2 regions of the Weizmannia sp. WK01 genome follow, and region 1 is predicted to be linked to the other one. Evidence: a T-box and tRNA genes for the amino acid it is inferred to sense, from the RefSeq annotation. Region 1 holds a T-box; the other holds one or more tRNA genes.
What was found. A T-box is a leader RNA that pairs with one kind of tRNA and senses whether it is charged. The one in region 1 lies ahead of tyrS (tyrosine--tRNA ligase), so its partner is inferred to be a tRNA-Tyr.

Region 1 (10,335 bases):
ACCGCTTCGGCGTTGCGCAAATACGCCTGGATGACTGTCCCGACATTTTGGTACGTTTCAAGCAGGGTTTTCAACACCTCTATTGTAGCATGAAAATGGGTATAATCTTCCATGTCAATATTGATAAAAATCCCGTATGCTGCTGCACGCGTCAAAATGTCTTCCATATTTTGCAGGCAGAACGCACGGTCAATATCAAGCCCGAGCTGGGTCAGTTTCACCGAGATATGGCAATCCAGGTTCTCCTCATGAATCCTGTCCAGCATTTGCAGAATGCGCTGTTTCGCCGACTCCGCTTCCGCTTTTTCAGATACGAATTCGCCCAGATTGTCAACGGTACAGCTGATTCCACGGGCATTCATTTCCCGGATGGTCCGGGTGACGGAATCAATATCCGTCCCCGCCACAAATTTTTCAGCACCGAACCGGAAACCCCATTTTTGTGCACTTTTATTTAAAAACCTGCTGTTTGAAAGGCCGATGAAAAAATCTCTCGTCAAATTCGCCATACGCCTTTCCTCCCGTTAAAACATTTCCGATACAGATTTTGCTTCCATAAACAGCTTCAAATAATCCGGGCCGCCCGCTTTCGAATCGGTGCCGGACATTTTAAAACCGCCGAACGGCTGGTAACCGACAACGGCCGCCGTGCATCCCCGGTTAAAATACAGGTTGCCGACATGGAATTCGTACCGGGCGCGTTCCAAATGCTCCCTGTTTTTCGAAATGACGGCGCCTGTCAGTCCGTATTCCGTATTATTGGCAATTTCAAGCAGTTCGTCAAAATCTTTTCCTTTCGCAAAAGCGACAACCGGCCCGAAAATTTCTTCCTGCATGATCCGTGCCTTTGGATATACATCTTTAAAAATCGTCGGGTAAACGAAAAATCCTTTTTCGCCATTCGTTTCCCCACCGAAGACAAGTTCGCCTTCTTCTTTGCCGATTTCTATATAACTTTTAATCTTGTTAAACTGCTTTTCGTTAATGACTGCACCCATATACACATTTTCTTCGGACGGGTCGCCGACGGTTACGTTTTTCGCAAGGGCAATCGCCTTTTCGAGCACTTCTTCATACACGTCTTCATGCACGACTGCCCGCGAGCAGGCTGAACATTTCTGGCCGGAAAAACCGAATGCCGACTGGACAATCGCATCTGCAGCAAGATCGAGATCCGCTTCTTTATCAACAATAATCGTATCCTTTCCGCCCATTTCAGCGACAACCCGTTTTAAAAAGTGCTGGCCCTTCTGCACTTTCGCAGCCCGTTCATAAATGCGCAGGCCCGTTGCTTTGGAACCCGTAAAGTTAATCCAATGGGTGGAAGGATGATCCACCAGATAATCGCCGATTTCCGCCGGATCGCCTGGCACAAACTGGAGCACGCCCTTTGGAACCCCCGCTTCTTCCAAAATTTCAACGAGTTTGTATGCAATCACAGGCGTGCTTTCCGAAGGCTTCAGCAAAACCGGGTTCCCGGCAACAAGCGGGGCAACCGTCGTGCCGCAAACAATGGCGAAAGCGAAATTCCACGGTGGAATCGTTACCCCCGGTCCCATCGGCTGATAAAAATAAGTATTGTGCTCATTTTCACGCTGTGCCATTTCCTGCCCCTTTGCAAGCTCGAGCATCTGGCGGCCGTAGTATTCCAAAAAGTCGATTCCTTCCGCCGTATCCCCGTCCGCCTGGCTCCACGGCTTGCCGGCATCAAATACAAGCCACGCCGACAGCTCATGTTTGCGGCGGCGCGCAATCGCAGCGGCTTTGAACAACACATTCGCCCGCGTTTCAGGTGCCATTTTCCGCCAGCTGCGAAATGCCTCATTGGCACCTTCGAAAGCTTTGTCAACCAGTGCTTTCGATGCTTTCGAAACTTTCCCGACAACCTGTTCTTTATTCGCAGGATTGACGGATACGAGCTTATCCTCCGTAAAAATCCGTTCTCCGTTTATAACAAGCGGGTACTCCTTTCCGAGTTCCGCACGCACTTTTTCAAGTGCCGCTTCAAACGCCTGTACGTTCTCAGGCTGGTTAAAATCCGTTAATGGTTCATGTTTAAAAGGCAAGACCAATGAAAAAACCTCCTTCATCCTCGTTCTGACTTATTACCATGCAAAAAGCATGCCAACTGCTGCAACATCCCCTTTTGCTTTGTATTTGTAAAAAAATAAACCGTTTTCTATGTACAATATATTTACATAATTGTAAATCAAATGTACAATACCTTTACACGACAAAGGGGAGGAGGAGGGAAATGGCAAATGAACTGTCTTATTTGCAGTCGGTATTATCAGCGGAAAATGATGCGATTACGATTGTAAACGAAAAAAAGGAAGTCATTTATTGGAACGATGCCGCCGTCCGGACTTACAATATTCCAAAAGAAATGATCTTAACCAAAAAAATTACCGATTTTTTTCGTGATGATGATTTAATGGTGCTCAAAGTGTTGCGGACAAAAGCCCGTATTACCGATCAGTATCACCGGCCCCGCCCTGACAAGCATGTTGTTGTGAACGCCCGGCCCATTTTTGATAACAGCGGCAGTCTGATCGGCGCGGTATCCGTGGAACGCGATATCACCCAGATTGTCAGGCTGAACGACAATCTCGTCTCCACTTCTATTGAGCTGAATGAATTGCGCCAAAAAATGTACACAAGCTATGAAGAAACGCCTTTTTCCAAATTAAAAGGGAAAAGCCGCGTGCTCCGGAATACGATCCAAATTGCGGCGAAAGCGGCGAAAACGGATGCCGTCACGCTTATTCTCGGCGAGTCCGGCACAGGGAAAGAGATATGCGCGCGCGCCATCCATGAAGCAAGTGCGCGGAAAAACGGCCCTTTTATTCCGGTGAACTGCGGCTCGATTCCTTCTGCCTTGTTTGAAAGCGAATTATTCGGCTATGAACCAGGCACCTTTACGGGTGCGGAGAAAAAAGGAAAAGCCGGAAAAATTGAAGAAGCGGACGGAGGTACGCTGTTTTTGGACGAAATCGGCGAACTGCCGCTCGATATGCAGGTGAAATTGCTACGCGTGCTGCAGGAAAAAGTGATTTACCGCATTGGCGACGCTTCGGGCAGGAAAATCAATGTCCGCTTTATTGCCGCCACAAACCAGGACATTGAAAAAATGATGAAAGAAAAGACATTCAGGTCGGACCTTTATTACCGGCTAAATGTTATTCAAATTACGATGCCGCCATTAAGGATGCGCCCAGACGATATTCCGATCCTTGCCCGCTACTTTCTAAAACAATTTGCCGTCCAGTATAAAATGCCTGAACCGGAGCTTGCCCCCGATGCCCTCTCTTTCCTGCAAACGTACGATTGGCCGGGGAATGTCCGGGAGCTCAGGAATTTAATGGAACGGATGGTGATTTTATCAGAAAAGCCGTTTATTGACCGTACTTCCCTTCTTCGCTTTTTCCAAGGAACCGAAATGCGGGCGTCCGAACACGTCCTCCCGGAAAGCGGCACTTTGCCTGTGGAAAAAGAAAATATGGAAAAACAGCTCATCGAAAAAGCATTGCGCAAAGCAGGCGGGAACAAATCCGCCGCAGCAAAAGAACTGGGCATTTCAAGGGTCACCTTGTATCAGAAGTTGAAAAAATTTGGAATTGGGAGCTGACTTCCGGCGGGAAAAACGAAAAGAGAAAGGCAAGTCGCAATTGGAACCATAAAAAAGGGATGCACATTTTAGGCATCTCCATTGTGCATCCCTTTATCCTCAATGTTTAATTAAAAAGTATTTTTTCTTTCCCCTTCTAATGACGGTAAATTCGCCGCCGATTTTATCCTGTTCCCCTAACGCATAGCCGAGATCCGTTATGCGGTCACCGTTTACGTAAATGGCACCGTTTTGGATATCTTCGCGTGCCTGGCGTTTTGACGGGGAGATTTTGGCGGCAACGAGCAACTCCACAAGCTGCTTTTGTTCTTCGCTTTCAAGCTGGAATGACGGAACATCTTTAAATCCCTGCTTCATTTCTTCAGCCGACAGTTTCTTCACATTGCCGCTGAACAATGCTTCCGTAATATTCAAAGCCTGCTGCAATGCTTCCTCCCCATGGATCAGTTTTGTCATTTCCGCGGCCAGCGCTTTTTGGGCTTTGCGGAGATGCGGTTCGGTTTCAACCGATTTTTCCAGCTCTTCGATTTCTTCTTTTGGCAAGAAGGTGAAGTACTTCAAGTATTTTACGACATCGAGGTCAGCCGTGTTGACCCAGAACTGGTAAAACTCATATGGCGATGTTTTCTCGGCATCGAGCCAGACTGCGCCGCTTTCTGTTTTCCCGAATTTGGTGCCGTCCGCTTTTGTGACAAGCGGAATGGTTAGTCCGAAAGCTTTTTCGCCTTCCGGTTCAAGCTTGCGGATCAGCTCAAGGCCGCTTGTAATATTGCCCCACTGGTCACTTCCGCCGATTTGCAGGCGGCAGTTGTATTGTTTATACAAGTTAAAGTAGTCGACGGCCTGGAGGATCGTATATGTAAATTCCGTAAACGAAATACCAGTTTCAAGCCGGGATGCGATCGTATCTTTTGCAAGCATGTAGTTGATGCCGATATGCTTTCCGTAATCACGCAGGAAAGTAACAAGGTCCATCGAGCCGTGCCAGTCATAGTTATTGACCATGATGGCGGCTGACTCGCCGTCAAAATCGAAAAATCGTTCCAGCTGTTTTCTCAATGCTTCGCCGTTTTGCTTGACCTTTTCAACCGTTAACAGCTTTCTTTCTTCCTTCTTGCCGCTCGGGTCGCCGATCATGCCGGTTGCCCCGCCGAGCACGACAATCGGCCGGTGTCCCGCCTGCTGGAAGCGACGCAGCGTGAGGTACGGGAGAAGATGCCCGATATGCATGCTGTCGCCTGTCGGGTCAATCCCGCAATACAGGGTCACTTTCCGGTTTTGAAGCAACTCCGCGAGCCCTTCTTCGTCTGTTTGCTGGTAAATGATCCCCCGCCATTTTAAATCTTCAAGTAAATCCATTTAAAATCCCACTCCTTTTTTATGTAGCCTCTGGTGCCGGCATCTTTCAGGTTCCAAGTGCCCTACTTAACGATGATGGGATCATGAAACCTGTATGCTGCCTTCTTTTTCCTGTAAACAATAAAAACGCCCCTCCGTCAAAACGAAGGGACGATTGTATCGCGTTACCACCCAACTTGAGAATTGCTTCTCCACTCATTTGGATAACGGCTGGGGGCCGTCTGCCGTATCCGGCAAAAGCTCCGGGGTGTAATTCGCCGCCTGCCTGTACCGGTTCGCACCAACCACCGGCTCTCTTGTATGCAGCAACAGGAAGCTACTTGATCCTTTCGACGCTTCATTCATCAAATTGTAAGTTATTTTACCATATACATTTTGAAATGTCAACCTTGCCAAGCAGGCTGCACCAGCGCTTTCTTCAAATCCGGTAATGCCCATTTTAACCTTTCCTCATCCGGCAAAGGCCCTGTTCCGTCCCGAAGCACGCCTTCCAGCGTGTCTTCCCGTTTTCTTCCAACCCAAACCGTGCCTTTCCGATCGTATACACCCGGCAATCACCGGGCATGGGCGGCAACACCGGCAATCCGTTCCGGGCAGGTGTAAATATTCATCGACCCGCCGCGGATAAAGCCGATCGTGGTAATGCCGAGTTCTTCGGCGGATTCCAGGGCGAGTGTGGTGGGTGCCGATTTCGATAAAATCACCTCGCAGCCGATTTTGGCTGTCTTCAATAAAATTTCCGAGGAAATGCGCCCGCTGAATGCAAGGATTTTCCCTTTTGTGGAAACCTGATTTTTCAAACAATATCCGTAAATTTTATCAAGCGCGTTATGGCGGCCGATATCCATCCGGCTGACAAGGATCCCGCCGGCATCGCACAGCGCAGCATTATGGACGCCCCCTGTTTTTTTAAACACTTCGGCATTCTCCTGCAATGCTTCCATCAGCCGGAAACAATCATCAACTGTAATCCGGACGTGCACACCGTCCATTTTTTTCGCCGCCAGAGCATCATTGACAAAAACAAACGCCTGCCTGCTCATTCCACAGCAGGAGGTGATATAACGTTTATTTTGCAGCTGTTCGTAATAAGGATTAAGATGATCGGTCCGGACATGGACGAATCCTCCTTTTTCATCCGTCCAGATGTCGCGGATATCTTCATAGCGCCGGACAACCCTTTCCGACACAAGATAACCGACCGCCATGTCCTCGATATATTCAGGTGTGCACACCATCGTCACCCATTCCTGCCCATTCACTTTTAATGTCACCGGGAATTCCGTTGCGACTGTATCCAGCGCCCGTTCGAGCCTCCCGTTCTTGAAACGGAGAATTTCCCTCTGCGTGTCCACATTTTTCATGGGTTCAACAGCCCCCTGTCTATAATGTTTTATTTTAAAGGAATCAGATTAAAAACAAAAGCCGCCCGCTCAAATAGGCAAAACACTCTGATGGTTTGTTCATTTTTGCATCAGATGCTAGAATAAAAAAAGAGAATGATAGTTTTATTTTTGCAAAGGTTTGGTATAAGTAACAGAGTTGCCGGTTTTTTGTATTCTTTTCTGAAGGCCTGCCTTCACTGTTTGCAAAAGGAGGAAAAGAAATGGAAACCAAATCGATTCACATCACGATTGATGGCCGGGATTATGAAGCCCGCCCCGGCGAGAAAATCATCGATGTGATCAACCGGAATGATATTTTTCATCCACAAATTTGCTATTACCCGGAAGTAGATCCGATCCAAACTTGCGACACGTGTATTGCGGAAGTGAACGGGGAACTGATGCGCACCTGTTCGACGGCGGCGGAGGACGGCATGGTGGTCCGCCTCAGCGATGACCAGTCGGAAGCGGCCCGGCATGACGCGATGGACAGGATTCTCGCCAACCACCTTTTATACTGTACGGTGTGCGACAATAACAACGGCAACTGCATCGTCCACAATACAACGGAAAAAATGGGCATCGAACACCAGAAATATCCGTTTACGCCAAAAACGGACGCAAGCGGGGTCGACTATTCGCACCCGTTTTACCGGTACGACCCGAACCAGTGCATCGCATGCGGGAGATGCGTGGAAGCCTGCCAAAATCTGCAGGTGAACGAAACGCTTTCCATTGACTGGGAAGCAGAACGCCCGCGCGTCATTTGGGATAACGGCGTTCCGATCAATGAATCGTCATGCGTTTCCTGCGGGCATTGCGTCACCGTCTGCCCTTGCAATGCACTGATGGAAAAATCGATGCTCGGCGAGGCAGGCTATTTAACCGGGCTTGAAGAGGATCTGCTCGACCCGATGATTGATCTTGTGAAAAAAGTCGAACCGGGTTACGGCAGCATTTTTGCCATATCCGAAATCGAAGCTTCGATGCGCGAACAGCGCACGAAAAAAACGAAAACCGTTTGCACCTTCTGCGGTGTCGGCTGCACATTTGAAGTATGGACAAAGGGCCGGAAAATTTTAAAAATCGAACCGAAGCATGAAGGCCCGGTAAACGCCATCTCCACTTGCATCAAAGGAAAATTCGGCTGGGATTTTGTCAATTCCGATAAACGGCTGACAAAACCGCTTGTCCGCAAAGACGGTAAATTTGTAGAAACATCATGGGATGAAGCGCTCAGCGTGGTGGCAAGCCGGCTGAAAGAAATCCATTCGCAATACGGAAAAGATGCGGTCGGTTTTATTTCTTCTTCAAAAGTCACCAATGAAGAAAACTATTTAATGCAAAAGCTGGCGCGCCAGGTATTTGAAACCAACAATGTCGACAACTGTTCGCGCTATTGCCAGTCGCCGGCAACGGACGGCCTGCTCAGAACCGTTGGCATGGGCGGCGACAGCGGCACGATTAAAGATATTGCCTCAGCCGGTCTTGTCATAATTGTCGGCGCGAACCCGGCGGAAGCCCACCCGGTCCTTGCAACTCGCATCAAACGGGCCCATAAACTGCACGGCCAGAAACTGATTGTTGCCGATATGCGCAAAAACGAAATGGCAGAGCGCGCTGATCTTTTTATCCATCCGAACCAGGGCACAGACCAGGTATGGCTGATGGCGGTGACGAAATATATCATCGACCAAGGCTGGCATGATGAAAACTTCATTGCGGAAAAAGTGAACTTTTTTGATGAATTTAAAGAAACGCTTGAAAAATACACGCTCGACTACGCTGAAAAGATGACCGGTATCCCGAAGGAAACGCTGATCCAAATCGCCGAAATGATCCATCAGGCAGACGGAACATGTATCCTCTGGGGCATGGGCGTCACGCAAAATACAGGTGGTTCCGATACGTCCGCTGCTATTTCCAATCTGCTTCTTGCAACCGGAAACTATACACGTCCGGGTACAGGCGCTTATCCACTGCGCGGGCATAACAACGTGCAAGGCGCATGCGATATGGGCACGCTGCCGGGATGGCTGCCGGGCTACCAGCATGTGGAGGATGATGCGGCACGCGAAAAATTTGAAAAAGCGTACGGCGTCAAAATCAGCAACAAACCGGGACTGAACAATATTGAAATGCTGCATGCGATTGCAGCCGGGCAGTTAAAAGCGATGTATATCATCGGCGAAGACATGGCGCTTGTCGACTCCGACGCCAACCATGTAAGCGAGGAACTTTCCAATCTTGACTTTCTTGTCGTCCAGGATGTCTTTTTCTCAAAAACGGCCCAATATGCGGATGTTATTTTGCCTGCAGCTCCGTCGCTTGAAAAAGAAGGCACCTTTACAAACACGGAACGCCGTGTGCAACGGCTATACCAGGCGCTCCCGGCTTTGGGCGAATCCAAACCGGACTGGTGGATTATCCAGGAAGTGGCAAAACGACTCGGCGCAGACTGGAATTACAGCCACCCGGGCGAAATATTTGCCGAAATGGCCAGCCTGACCCCGCTGTTTGCACAGGCAGACTACGACAAATTGGAAGGCTGGAACAGTTTCCTTTGGGGAAGCCTCGATGGTGCCAATACCCCGCTTCTTTACAAGGACGGCTTCCCGTTCCCGGACGGCAAAGCGCGGTTTGCCCTGACAGACTGGGTAAAACCGGCCGAATTTCCGGAACAATACGATTTGCATATTAATAACGGCCGGATGCTGGAACAGTTCCACGAAGGCAATCTGACCAATAAATCGGAAGGCATCGAATCAAAAGTCCCGGGCGTATTCGTTGAAGTGTCGCCGGAGCTTGCAAAAGAACGCAATCTCGACACCGGAGACCTTGTCCGCGTCACTTCCCCGTTCGGCTCGCTGCAACTGCATGTGCTGGTCACAGATCGCGTGCAGGGCAAAGAACTATACTTACCGATGCACTCGACGGAAAAAGAATCGGCGATCAACTTCTTAACCGGGCCGATTTACGATAAACGGCAAAGCACACCGGCGTTTAAACAAACGAAAGTGAAGATGGAACTGATCCGAAAAGGTGGGGAGTCACCACTGCCGAAATCAAACCACCGCGATAAGAAACGAAATCCTACACGCGGCGTGGAAGTCGAACGCAAATGGCAGCGCGAAGGCTATCAACCATTAACAGACGTACACTAAGAGAGGGGGAAAAAGGATGGCCGCTCCGATCACAGAGATTGCAAGACAGCAGCCGACGGAAGAAGAAGTCACCCGGCAAAAGCTCGAGGAATTGGAAAAACTGGTTGCCGATCATAAAGATGCGTTTGAAAATTTGATCCGGCTGATCGATGATTTCAATGATACTGGCGCACTGGAAGCCGCAAATGCAATGATTCTCGCAAAAAATGATATTTTAAAAATCGTCCTTGAGCAATTATCCCGGGAACAGGTCGTCAACCTGATCAACATGCTGCTCGGCACGGCCGGCGTCTTTATGAAAGCCGACCACGACCTTATTATCCACTTGATGAACGGTGTAGCATCAGGCTTTGATGAAGGCAAACAATTCATTGGCTCGGAAGAAAAAGTGACATTGTTCGGGCTGCTGAAATCGTTGAGCGACCCGGACGTCAACCGGGCAGTCGGTTTCGCCATTTCCTTTTTGAAGGGCATGGGAAAAGCGCTCCAGGAACCGGTGCCGAAAAAAGAAGACGTGGATAATGAAACATTGGCAAATATTTAACGCCATTCGAAAAGGAAGCACGGAAATGCGTGCTTCCTTTTTCATTGAAAATATTTTTGGTAGAGCGAACGGGCCTCTCTCTTATCTTTCGTACCGTGAATGAGCATCCTGCCGTCCGGAAATAAAACCGTCCGGTGACCTTCAAGCGCGGTGATCATTAAGTAGCCGTTATACTCTACGGCAGCACCGCCCGCTTTCATCTCCCGCGCCATGTTTTCAAGCTCGAACGCGCCCGGATGACGGATTTGTACTGTA
Region 2 (10,335 bases), 370 kb from region 1:
TGGTCGGGGTCGAACCGACACTCCCGAAGGAACACGATTTTGAGTCGTGCGCGTCTGCCAATTCCGCCACACCGGCATGATCCTATGAATCTCAAACAAAACTGTTTGTTATGTCACTTTTATAATTATATCCAGATCGTAAAAAATGTCAATAACCATTGTGTGAAAAAGGGAAGCAAAACAGCTCCCCTATTCACATATGATCTTCCTTCAGTTCACTTAGGATCTCATAAGACCGCAGCCGCTCTTCATGGTTGTAAATATGCGATACAAACATCAACTCATCGACCTGTGTATCATCCAAAAATTCTTCCATTTTCTCTTTGATTGTCTGTTTTGAACCGATAAAAGCATATTCAAGCTGACGCAATGCCGCTTCTTTTTCAAACGGAGTCCAAATCCCGTTCATGCTATCGACAGGCGGCTGCAGCGTCTGCGATTTTCCACGGATAACGCCGAGGAAAAACTGGTACAGGCTTGTTGCGATCCTTTCTGCTTCTGCATCTGTGTCAGCTGCTACGCCATTCACACACGCAATCACATATGGCTTTTGCAAATACTTGGACGGTTTGAAGTTCTCCCGATAAAGGTATAAAGCATCAAACAATTGCGCTGGTGCAAAATGGCTTGCAAACGAAAACGGCAGGCCGAGCCTGGCAGCAAGTGTGGCACTGTATGTACTTGACCCAAGAAGCCAAACCGGAACATCCACCCCTTCTGCCACGACGGCCCGTGCATACGTCCTGCGTTCTTTATCCGAGAGAAAATAGTTCATCAGTTCTTGGACATTATCCGGAAAATCCATTTCCCCGCCCCTTAAATTCCTTCTGAGCGCCGCAGCTGTCAATTGGTCTGTACCCGGCGCACGGCCAAGGCCGAGATCAATTCTGCCTGGATAGATGGAACCCAGTGTTCCAAACTGCTCAGCCACGACAAGCGGTGCATGATTTGGAAGCATCACACCGCCAGACCCGACACGGATGGTTTTCGTCCCTGCCGCTATATACCCGACTAAAACAGCCGTTGCAGAGCTGGCTACTCCCACCATATTATGGTGCTCCGCGAGCCAGTATCGTTTGTAGCCCCAATTTTCAACATGCTGTGCGAGGCTTAGGCTATTTTTAAACGAATCTGCCGGTGTCTTTCCAGATAAAACGGGGATCAAATCTAAAACCGAAAATGCAACGTCATTCAACTTTTTTTGACTACCCATTGTCCGCTTCCTTTCCTTCTACTCGTGAAGATAGATCTATTGTAAAATAACAGATTCCCAAAACAAAATGATTTGCCTAACCTGTCCGGTGTATCCCAATGATGAGAACGTTCGTTTATGATACTGAAATTAAGGGAAAATGCAATGAAAAACAGTGCTCGTATGATCGGACCCATGGGCGTTGGGTGTTTCGGGTACAAGCTTCCCAATAGAAGCAGCAGAAAGAGCATTGGTATCCAAACTTCATGAAGTTGGCGAAATGGAAAATAGACTGCTTGTTGAAGCAGTATGCATAACTGGATCAATCGTTGGAAAGCCCCGTAAAAGTGAACAATCGAGAGAAAACCGGACCTTTTAAAGGAGGGGGTTAGCGATGCAAATTGGCATGGACTTATTAAAATTGATTATGGGCTTTCTTGCGCTCATTTTTTGTCTAAAATGTACCGGCGCCAAAAGCATTTCAAACCTTACGCCAATCGACTTCATCTGGAGCATAATGCTGTCTGAAATCGTCGGCAACGGCCTTTATGACCCAAGTGTAAAATGGTACTACATTCTTGTGATGCTTTCTGTTTAGGTCATCATTAAAATCATTTTTGACATCCTCATTTATCGCTATGATAAACTGGAAAAATTCCTTATCGGGGATAAAACGGTGATTATCGATAAAGGAAAAATTAACAAAGTCGTACTGAAAAAAAATAAAATTGATATGAATCAACTGTCGGAGTTATTGAGAAAGCAGGGCGTATTTTTGCTTGATGAAATTGACCAGGCCTATCTTGAAAAAGATGGGACGATTACGGTAAAAAAAAGAAAAAACAACCCTAGTAAATAGTAGGCTGCCCAGTTCTGTTCTCATTATAAAAGGAAAATCTAAGATAGTATTTCCAAACCTTTCTTATTAGATCAATTCCCTTTTTGTACAAGTTAAACAACTATAGATACTCACAAGTGTACGCTTTCAAGCAGCCACTTAAATTGGCCTCGGCTTCAATAATATAATTGCAATAAAAAAACGCTTCTCTTTATCTTGAGAAGCGTTCCATTTGGCATCAGCTTTCAATGTGATGCTATTATACCGGTGGTCGGGGTCGAACCGACACTCCCGAAGGAACACGATTTTGAGTCGTGCGCGTCTGCCAATTCCGCCACACCGGCATGATATGATGGAGGCGGCAACCGGAATCGAACCGGTGATAAAGGTTTTGCAGACCTCTGCCTTACCTCTTGGCTATGCCGCCATCAATGGAGCGGAAGACGGGATTCGAACCCGCGACCCCCACCTTGGCAAGGTGATGTTCTACCACTGAACTACTTCCGCATACTGGGCCAGCTGGATTCGAACCAGCGCATGACGGAGTCAAAGTCCGTTGCCTTACCGCTTGGCTATGGCCCAATAAATATGGGGCGGATGGTGGGAATCGAACCCACGAATGCCGGAGCCACAATCCGGTGCGTTAACCACTTCGCCACAACCGCCATCATAATGGCAGGGGCAGTAGGAATCGAACCCACACTGGAGGTTTTGGAGACCTCTGTTCTACCTTTAAACTATGCCCCTTTAAAAAATGGAGGGGGACGGATTCGAACCGCCGAACCCTGAGGGAGCGGATTTACAGTCCGCCGCGTTTAGCCACTTCGCTACCCCTCCATATTGCGTGGTGCCGGCCAGAGGACTTGAACCCCCAACCTACTGATTACAAGTCAGTTGCTCTACCAATTGAGCTAGACCGGCCAAATGGTGGCTCGGGACGGAATCGAACCGCCGACACAAGGATTTTCAGTCCTTTGCTCTACCGACTGAGCTACCGAGCCACAATTATGTAAAATGGATGGCGGTCCCGACGGGAATCGAACCCGCGATCTCCTGCGTGACAGGCAGGCGTGATAACCGCTACACTACGGGACCTTTATATGTAAATTGCGGGGGCAGGATTTGAACCTGCGACCTTCGGGTTATGAGCCCGACGAGCTACCAGACTGCTCCACCCCGCGATGATAAAATGGTGGAGGATGACGGGATCGAACCGCCGACCCTCTGCTTGTAAGGCAGACGCTCTCCCAGCTGAGCTAATCCTCCAGTTATAATGATGACCCGTACGGGATTCGAACCCGTGTTACCGCCGTGAAAGGGCGGTGTCTTAACCGCTTGACCAACGGGCCATATGGATCATGACGGAGAGCAAGGGATTCGAACCCTTGAGACAGCTTTTAGCCGCCTACACGATTTCCAATCGTGCTCCTTCGGCCTCTCGGACAGCTCTCCATGATGGCTCCGCAGGTAGGATTCGAACCTACGACCGATCGGTTAACAGCCGATTGCTCTACCACTGAGCTACTGCGGAATACAAGCCCGGCAGCGTCCTACTCTCGCAGGGGGAAACCCCCAACTACCATCGGCGCTGGAAAGCTTAACTTCCGTGTTCGGGATGGGAACGGGTGTGACCTTTCCGCCATCGCCACCGGACCTTAATGACAAAAATCATTATAACAAAGTTTTCATTTCTTATCAACAGGAATTATGTGATTCCCTGAAAACCGGATGGGAGAAAAAACTGTAAACGGAGAATGCGTTTTTACTTCTAACTTTGAGAATTGTCTAGCTCCAGCGCACCTTTTTCAAGGCGGCCTTCACTTTTCTATTTGGTTAAGTCCTCGATCGATTAGTATCCGTCAGCTCCACGCGTCGCCGCGCTTCCACCCCGGACCTATCAACCTGATCATCTTTCAGGGATCTTACCAGTATAAACTGTGGGAAATCTCATCTTGAGGGGGGCTTCATGCTTAGATGCTTTCAGCACTTATCCCTTCCGCACATAGCTACCCAGCGATGCCTTTGGCAAGACAACTGGTACACCAGCGGTGCGTCCATCCCGGTCCTCTCGTACTAAGGACAGCTCCTCTCAAATTTCCTGCGCCCGCGACGGATAGGGACCGAACTGTCTCACGACGTTCTGAACCCAGCTCGCGTACCGCTTTAATGGGCGAACAGCCCAACCCTTGGGACCGACTACAGCCCCAGGATGCGATGAGCCGACATCGAGGTGCCAAACCTCCCCGTCGATGTGGACTCTTGGGGGAGATCAGCCTGTTATCCCCAGGGTAGCTTTTATCCGTTGAGCGATGGCCCTTCCATGCGGAACCACCGGATCACTAAGCCCGACTTTCGTCCCTGCTCGACTTGTAAGTCTCGCAGTCAAGCTCCCTTATGCCTTTACACTCTGCGAATGATTTCCAACCATTCTGAGGGAACCTTTGGGCGCCTCCGTTACCTTTTAGGAGGCGACCGCCCCAGTCAAACTGCCTGCCTGACACTGTCTCCCACCCCGGTAAGGGGTGCGGGTTAGAATTTCAATACAGCCAGGGTAGTATCCCACCGATGCCTCCGCCGAAGCTGGCGCTCCGGTTTCCAAGGCTCCTACCTATCCTGTACAAGCTGTACCGAAATTCAATATCAGGCTGCAGTAAAGCTCCATGGGGTCTTTCCGTCCTGTCGCGGGTAACCTGCATCTTCACAGGTACTATAATTTCACCGAGTCTCTCGTTGAGACAGTGCCCAGATCGTTACACCTTTCGTGCGGGTCAGAACTTACCTGACAAGGAATTTCGCTACCTTAGGACCGTTATAGTTACGGCCGCCGTTTACTGGGGCTTCAGTTCAGAGCTTCGCCTTACGGCTAACCCCTCTCCTTAACCTTCCAGCACCGGGCAGGTGTCAGCCCCTATACTTCGCCTTGCGGCTTCGCAGAGACCTGTGTTTTTGCTAAACAGTCGCCTGGGCCTATTCACTGCGGCTTCCCGGGGCATACACCCCAAAAAGCACCCCTTCTCCCGAAGTTACGGGGTCATTTTGCCGAGTTCCTTAACGAGAGTTCTCTCGCTCACCTTAGGATTCTCTCCTCGCCTACCTGTGTCGGTTTGCGGTACGGGCGCCTTTCACCTCACTAGAGGCTTTTCTTGGCAGTGTGGAATCAGGAACTTCGGTACTAAAATTTCCCTCGCCATCACAGCTCCGCCTTGGCGCGAAGGATTTGCCTCCGCACCGGCCTAACTGCTTGGACGCGATCAACCAGTGTCGCGCTTGCCCTATCCTCCTGCGTCCCCCCATCGTTCAAACGGTGAAGAGGCGGTACAGGAATATCAACCTGTTGTCCATCGCCTACGCCTTTCGGCCTCGGCTTAGGCCCCGACTAACCCTGAGCGGACGAGCCTTCCTCAGGAAACCTTAGGCATTCGGTGGAAGGGATTCTCACCCTTCTTTCGCTACTCATACCGGCATTCTCACTTCTAAGCACTCCACCGGTCCTTCCGGTCCGGCTTCAACGCCCTTAGAACGCTCTCCTACCACGGACACCAAATGGTGTCCATCCGCAGCTTCGGTGATACGTTTAGCCCCGGTACATTTTCGGCGCAGCGTCACTCGACCAGTGAGCTATTACGCACTCTTTGAATGATGGCTGCTTCTAAGCCAACATCCTGGTTGTCTAAGCAACGCCACATCCTTTTCCACTTAACGTATACTTTGGGACCTTAGCTGGCGGTCTGGGCTGTTTCCCTTTCGACCATGGATCTTATCACTCACAGTCTGACTCCCAAGCATAAGTTTTTGGCATTCGGAGTTTGTCTGAATTCGGTAACCCGATGAGGGCCCCTCGTCCAAACAGTGCTCTACCTCCAAAACTCTTCGCTTGAGGCTAGCCCTAAAGCTATTTCGGAGAGAACCAGCTATCTCCAAGTTCGATTGGAATTTCTCCGCTACCCACACCTCATCCCCGCACTTTTCAACGTGCGTGGGTTCGGGCCTCCAGCAAGTGTTACCTTGCCTTCACCCTGGACATGGGTAGATCACCTGGTTTCGGGTCTGCGGCCTCATACTCTTTCGCCCTGTTCAGACTCGCTTTCGCTGCGGCTCCGCTTCTTCAGCTTAACCTTGCATGAGACCGTAACTCGCCGGTTCATTCTACAAAAGGCACGCCATCACCCGTTAACGGGCTCTGACTACTTGTAGGCACACGGTTTCAGGATCTCTTTCACTCCCCTCCCGGGGTGCTTTTCACCTTTCCCTCACGGTACTAGTTCACTATCGGTCACTAGGGAGTATTTAGCCTTGGGAGATGGTCCTCCCGGATTCCGGCGGGATTCCTCGTGTCCCGCCGTACTCAGGATCCACTCGGGAGAGAACGAAGTGTCAGTTACAGGGCTTTTACCTTCTCCGGCAGGCCTTTCCAGGCCGCTTCACTTACCCCGTTCTTTTGTAACTCCCATATGAGTGTCCTACAACCCCGGAAGGCAAGCCTTCCGGTTTGGGCTGTTTCCTGTTCGCTCGCCGCTACTTGGGAAATCGCAATTGCTTTCTCTTCCTCCGGGTACTGAGATGTTTCAGTTCCCCGGGTGTGCCCTTCCTGCCCTATGGATTCAGGCAGGAATCCTGTCCGATTAAAGACAGGGGGTTTCCCCATTCGGAAATCTCCGGATCAAAGCTTACGTACAGCTCCCCGGAGCATATCGGTGTTTGTACCGTCCTTCATCGGCTCCTAGTGCCAAGGCATCCACCGTGCGCCCTTTCTAACTTAACCATAAAAAGGTTTAAATCCAAAAATAAGCGATTCTCGGTTTACTTGGTTTGTTTCTCCTATCCGGTTTTCAAAGAACACATACTGAAGGATTGAACCTTCAAAACTGAACAAAACGGAAACGTCAAACTTAATTGTGGAAAACGAAGTTTTCCTTTTCTGTCTAGCTCCGGGCGCTATCGGCTAGCGTATTTCTACGTCTTCTCCCTACGATAAGTCAACATCGATTCGCCTTTAAGGCTCATCGTGTTTCCTTTATCTCAGTCGAAGACTACGAAATCCGTACACCGATGAACGAGCGCCCTACGCTTTTCCCCTTAGAAAGGAGGTGATCCAGCCGCACCTTCCGATACGGCTACCTTGTTACGACTTCACCCCAATCATCTGTCCCACCTTCGGCGGCTGGCTCCATAAAGGTTACCTCACCGACTTCGGGTGTTACAAACTCTCGTGGTGTGACGGGCGGTGTGTACAAGGCCCGGGAACGTATTCACCGCGGCATGCTGATCCGCGATTACTAGCGATTCCGGCTTCATGCAGGCGGGTTGCAGCCTGCAATCCGAACTGGGAATGGTTTTCTGGGATTGGCTTAACCTCGCGGTCTCGCAGCCCTTTGTACCATCCATTGTAGCACGTGTGTAGCCCAGGTCATAAGGGGCATGATGATTTGACGTCATCCCCACCTTCCTCCGGTTTGTCACCGGCAGTCACCTTAGAGTGCCCAACTGAATGCTGGCAACTAAGGTCAAGGGTTGCGCTCGTTGCGGGACTTAACCCAACATCTCACGACACGAGCTGACGACAACCATGCACCACCTGTCACTCTGTCCCCCGAAGGGGAAGGCCCTGTCTCCAGGGAGGTCAGAGGATGTCAAGACCTGGTAAGGTTCTTCGCGTTGCTTCGAATTAAACCACATGCTCCACCGCTTGTGCGGGCCCCCGTCAATTCCTTTGAGTTTCAGCCTTGCGGCCGTACTCCCCAGGCGGAGTGCTTAATGCGTTAGCTGCAGCACTAAAGGGCGGAAACCCTCTAACACTTAGCACTCATCGTTTACGGCGTGGACTACCAGGGTATCTAATCCTGTTTGCTCCCCACGCTTTCGCGCCTCAGCGTCAGTTACAGACCAGAGAGCCGCCTTCGCCACTGGTGTTCCTCCACATCTCTACGCATTTCACCGCTACACGTGGAATTCCACTCTCCTCTTCTGCACTCAAGCCTCCCAGTTTCCAATGACCGCTTGCGGTTGAGCCGCAAGATTTCACATCAGACTTAAGAAGCCGCCTGCGCGCGCTTTACGCCCAATAATTCCGGACAACGCTTGCCACCTACGTATTACCGCGGCTGCTGGCACGTAGTTAGCCGTGGCTTTCTGGCCGGGTACCGTCAAGGCGCCGCCCTGTTCGAACGGCACTTGTTCTTCCCCGGCAACAGAGTTTTACGACCCGAAGGCCTTCTTCACTCACGCGGCGTTGCTCCGTCAGACTTTCGTCCATTGCGGAAGATTCCCTACTGCTGCCTCCCGTAGGAGTTTGGGCCGTGTCTCAGTCCCAATGTGGCCGATCACCCTCTCAGGTCGGCTACGCATCGTTGCCTTGGTGAGCCGTTACCCCACCAACTAGCTAATGCGCCGCGGGCCCATCTGTAAGTGACAGCCGAAGCCGTCTTTCCTTTTTCCTCCATGCGGAGGAAAAAACTATCCGGTATTAGCCCCGGTTTCCCGGCGTTATCCCGATCTTACAGGCAGGTTGCCCACGTGTTACTCACCCGTCCGCCGCTAACCTTTTAAAAGCAAGCTTTTAAAAGGTCCGCACGACTTGCATGTATTAGGCACGCCGCCAGCGTTCGTCCTGAGCCAGGATCAAACTCTCAGTAAAGATGTTTGATAAAAGCTCAAAAAGAATTTGACGTTTCGTTTTGTCCAGTTTTCAAGGAACAATCCGTTTTGACAGTGACTAAATTATTATACCATCATAACGAAGTCTTTGTCAATAACTTTTTTCGTCTTTCGTCGTTGCTCTTTCATGTTCATCAGCGACGTATATAACTATACCAAGTTATTTATTATGCGTCAATACTAAATTTGATATTTTTTTATTGTTTTTTTGGAATCCGGTACCGTCTATGGAAGATTTCAGGCCCCTTTGTCGGCACTGTAATTTCCTCGATCATATTTTTTTCAATTAAAAATTCAAGCAGAACAGGCAAGTCAATACTGTACGATTGAAGGCCTGGATGGAAAAGCAGTTCGTCAATTGTCCATTCTTCCCGTTCTTCCATCAGTTCCAGTAAATGCTGCGCGCCAAACGATGTCTTCGAATAAATGTGGAATTCACTCGCAAGAAAGAGCAGTTCAAGGCGCTTTTCCAGCGACTCTTCACTTGTTACCAGTTCTTCGTACAACTTGAAGATTTGCAGATCAATTTGCTTTACCTGGTTCCAGACGGTTATTTCCGGGTGAAAGCCGTTTTCGATCACCGCGAGTCTGGCGAGATGGTGCAAGGCGTGAATGATGTGATTATAGGCATCGAGGTACTGGCGCTGTTTGAAGAAGTCTTTCCCGTTTAAATACCGACGGATCAATTTGGCAAATTCCGTGCCGATTTTGACCTTTCGTTCATGAAACGGAAAATCCCTTACTTCATCTTTTAAACGTGCCATGTACTCATTCCGGTCAAATAAGATCAGCCCTTCTGTAATCCATTCAAATATATTGCTGTTTGTCCCGTACAGCATCCACTCTTTCAACTGGTTCTCTGCCACGACATATAAGGCGGCTTTTTTGTCTTCATAGCGGTAATGCTTGACGTAGAGCGGCTGGTCCTGCTCTTTGACAATGATGAAGAGAATGGCGTCGAACAAATTGGTTGCGGCATCTTCATCCGGCTTTTTTTCAATATACAGGACAGAAAGGGTATTTGGAAGGCTTGCCCTTTCCTGGTAAATCGGCCTTAAAATGTCTCTCATGCGTCATTCCTCCATCATGCTTTCTATGAACGTATTTCTGCAAATCCCGGGAAATCCCCTGCAAATTTTCGAAACAAATTTCAGTATATTGCATTCCTTCCTTTTTCGCCAGTTATGTTATATTAAAAGAAAGGGGGAATGGTATTGGCAAAGTATTCAAGCAAAATCAATAAAATTCGGACATTTGCCTTAAGCTTGATTTTTTCCGGATTTATCGTCATGTATATCGGGCTGTTTTTCCGGGCGCATCCGGTTGTTGTAACCCTTTTTATGCTGTTCGGCCTGTTCTTTATTTTATTGAGCACAGTGGTTTATTTCTGGATCGGCATGCTCTCGACGAAAGCGGTGCAGGTTGTATGCCCGGGCTGCGGCAAGCCGACAAAAATGCTGGGCCGGGTAGATATTTGCATGCATTGCAACGAGCCGCTGACACTGGATCCTGAGCTTGAGGGAAAAGCGTTTGACGAATCATATAATCGTAAGCGATTGCAGAAGTGACAGGCGGGGTGGAGATGAAAAAGCCTAGGTTGCCGGAGTCAGGCAAGCCCCGCCCAATTTGAAGAAACCCGCATCCGGTTTTC

Region 2: it has a tRNA-Tyr gene. The T-box ahead of tyrS (tyrosine--tRNA ligase) is inferred to sense a tRNA for this amino acid. The anticodon was not compared.

The regions. Positions count from the first base shown of each region.
Region 1 covers NZ_CP109616.1:2,411,782-2,422,116, forward strand. The annotation lists gene OF158_RS11545 (proline dehydrogenase family protein) at 1-509, opposite strand, end outside; gene pruA (L-glutamate gamma-semialdehyde dehydrogenase) at 525-2,072, opposite strand; gene OF158_RS11555 (sigma-54 interaction domain-containing protein) at 2,255-3,628, shown strand; gene tyrS (tyrosine--tRNA ligase) at 3,728-4,987, opposite strand; T-box leader at 5,131-5,329, opposite strand; gene fdhD (formate dehydrogenase accessory sulfurtransferase FdhD) at 5,542-6,351, opposite strand; gene fdhF (formate dehydrogenase subunit alpha) at 6,594-9,536, shown strand; gene OF158_RS11575 (helical membrane plugin domain-containing protein) at 9,553-10,080, shown strand; gene OF158_RS11580 (ThiF family adenylyltransferase) at 10,122-10,335, opposite strand, start outside.
Region 2 covers NZ_CP109616.1:2,786,352-2,796,686, forward strand. The annotation lists tRNA gene OF158_RS13375 (tRNA-Leu) at 1-76, opposite strand, end outside; gene OF158_RS13380 (LLM class flavin-dependent oxidoreductase) at 194-1,213, opposite strand; gene OF158_RS13385 (DUF421 domain-containing protein) at 1,587-1,790, shown strand; gene OF158_RS13390 (YetF domain-containing protein) at 1,839-2,051, shown strand; tRNA gene OF158_RS13395 (tRNA-Leu) at 2,293-2,374, opposite strand; tRNA gene OF158_RS13400 (tRNA-Cys) at 2,384-2,457, opposite strand; tRNA gene OF158_RS13405 (tRNA-Gly) at 2,463-2,537, opposite strand; tRNA gene OF158_RS13410 (tRNA-Gln) at 2,541-2,612, opposite strand; tRNA gene OF158_RS13415 (tRNA-His) at 2,620-2,695, opposite strand; tRNA gene OF158_RS13420 (tRNA-Trp) at 2,704-2,777, opposite strand; tRNA gene OF158_RS13425 (tRNA-Tyr) at 2,786-2,867, opposite strand; tRNA gene OF158_RS13430 (tRNA-Thr) at 2,876-2,951, opposite strand; tRNA gene OF158_RS13435 (tRNA-Phe) at 2,956-3,031, opposite strand; tRNA gene OF158_RS13440 (tRNA-Asp) at 3,050-3,125, opposite strand; tRNA gene OF158_RS13445 (tRNA-Met) at 3,138-3,211, opposite strand; tRNA gene OF158_RS13450 (tRNA-Val) at 3,221-3,296, opposite strand; tRNA gene OF158_RS13455 (tRNA-Glu) at 3,308-3,379, opposite strand; tRNA gene OF158_RS13460 (tRNA-Ser) at 3,393-3,482, opposite strand; tRNA gene OF158_RS13465 (tRNA-Asn) at 3,487-3,561, opposite strand; rRNA gene rrf (5S ribosomal RNA) at 3,568-3,683, opposite strand; rRNA gene OF158_RS13475 (23S ribosomal RNA) at 3,860-6,792, opposite strand; rRNA gene OF158_RS13480 (16S ribosomal RNA) at 7,111-8,664, opposite strand; gene OF158_RS13485 (nucleotidyltransferase-like protein) at 8,882-9,754, opposite strand; gene OF158_RS13490 (YgzB family protein) at 9,893-10,252, shown strand.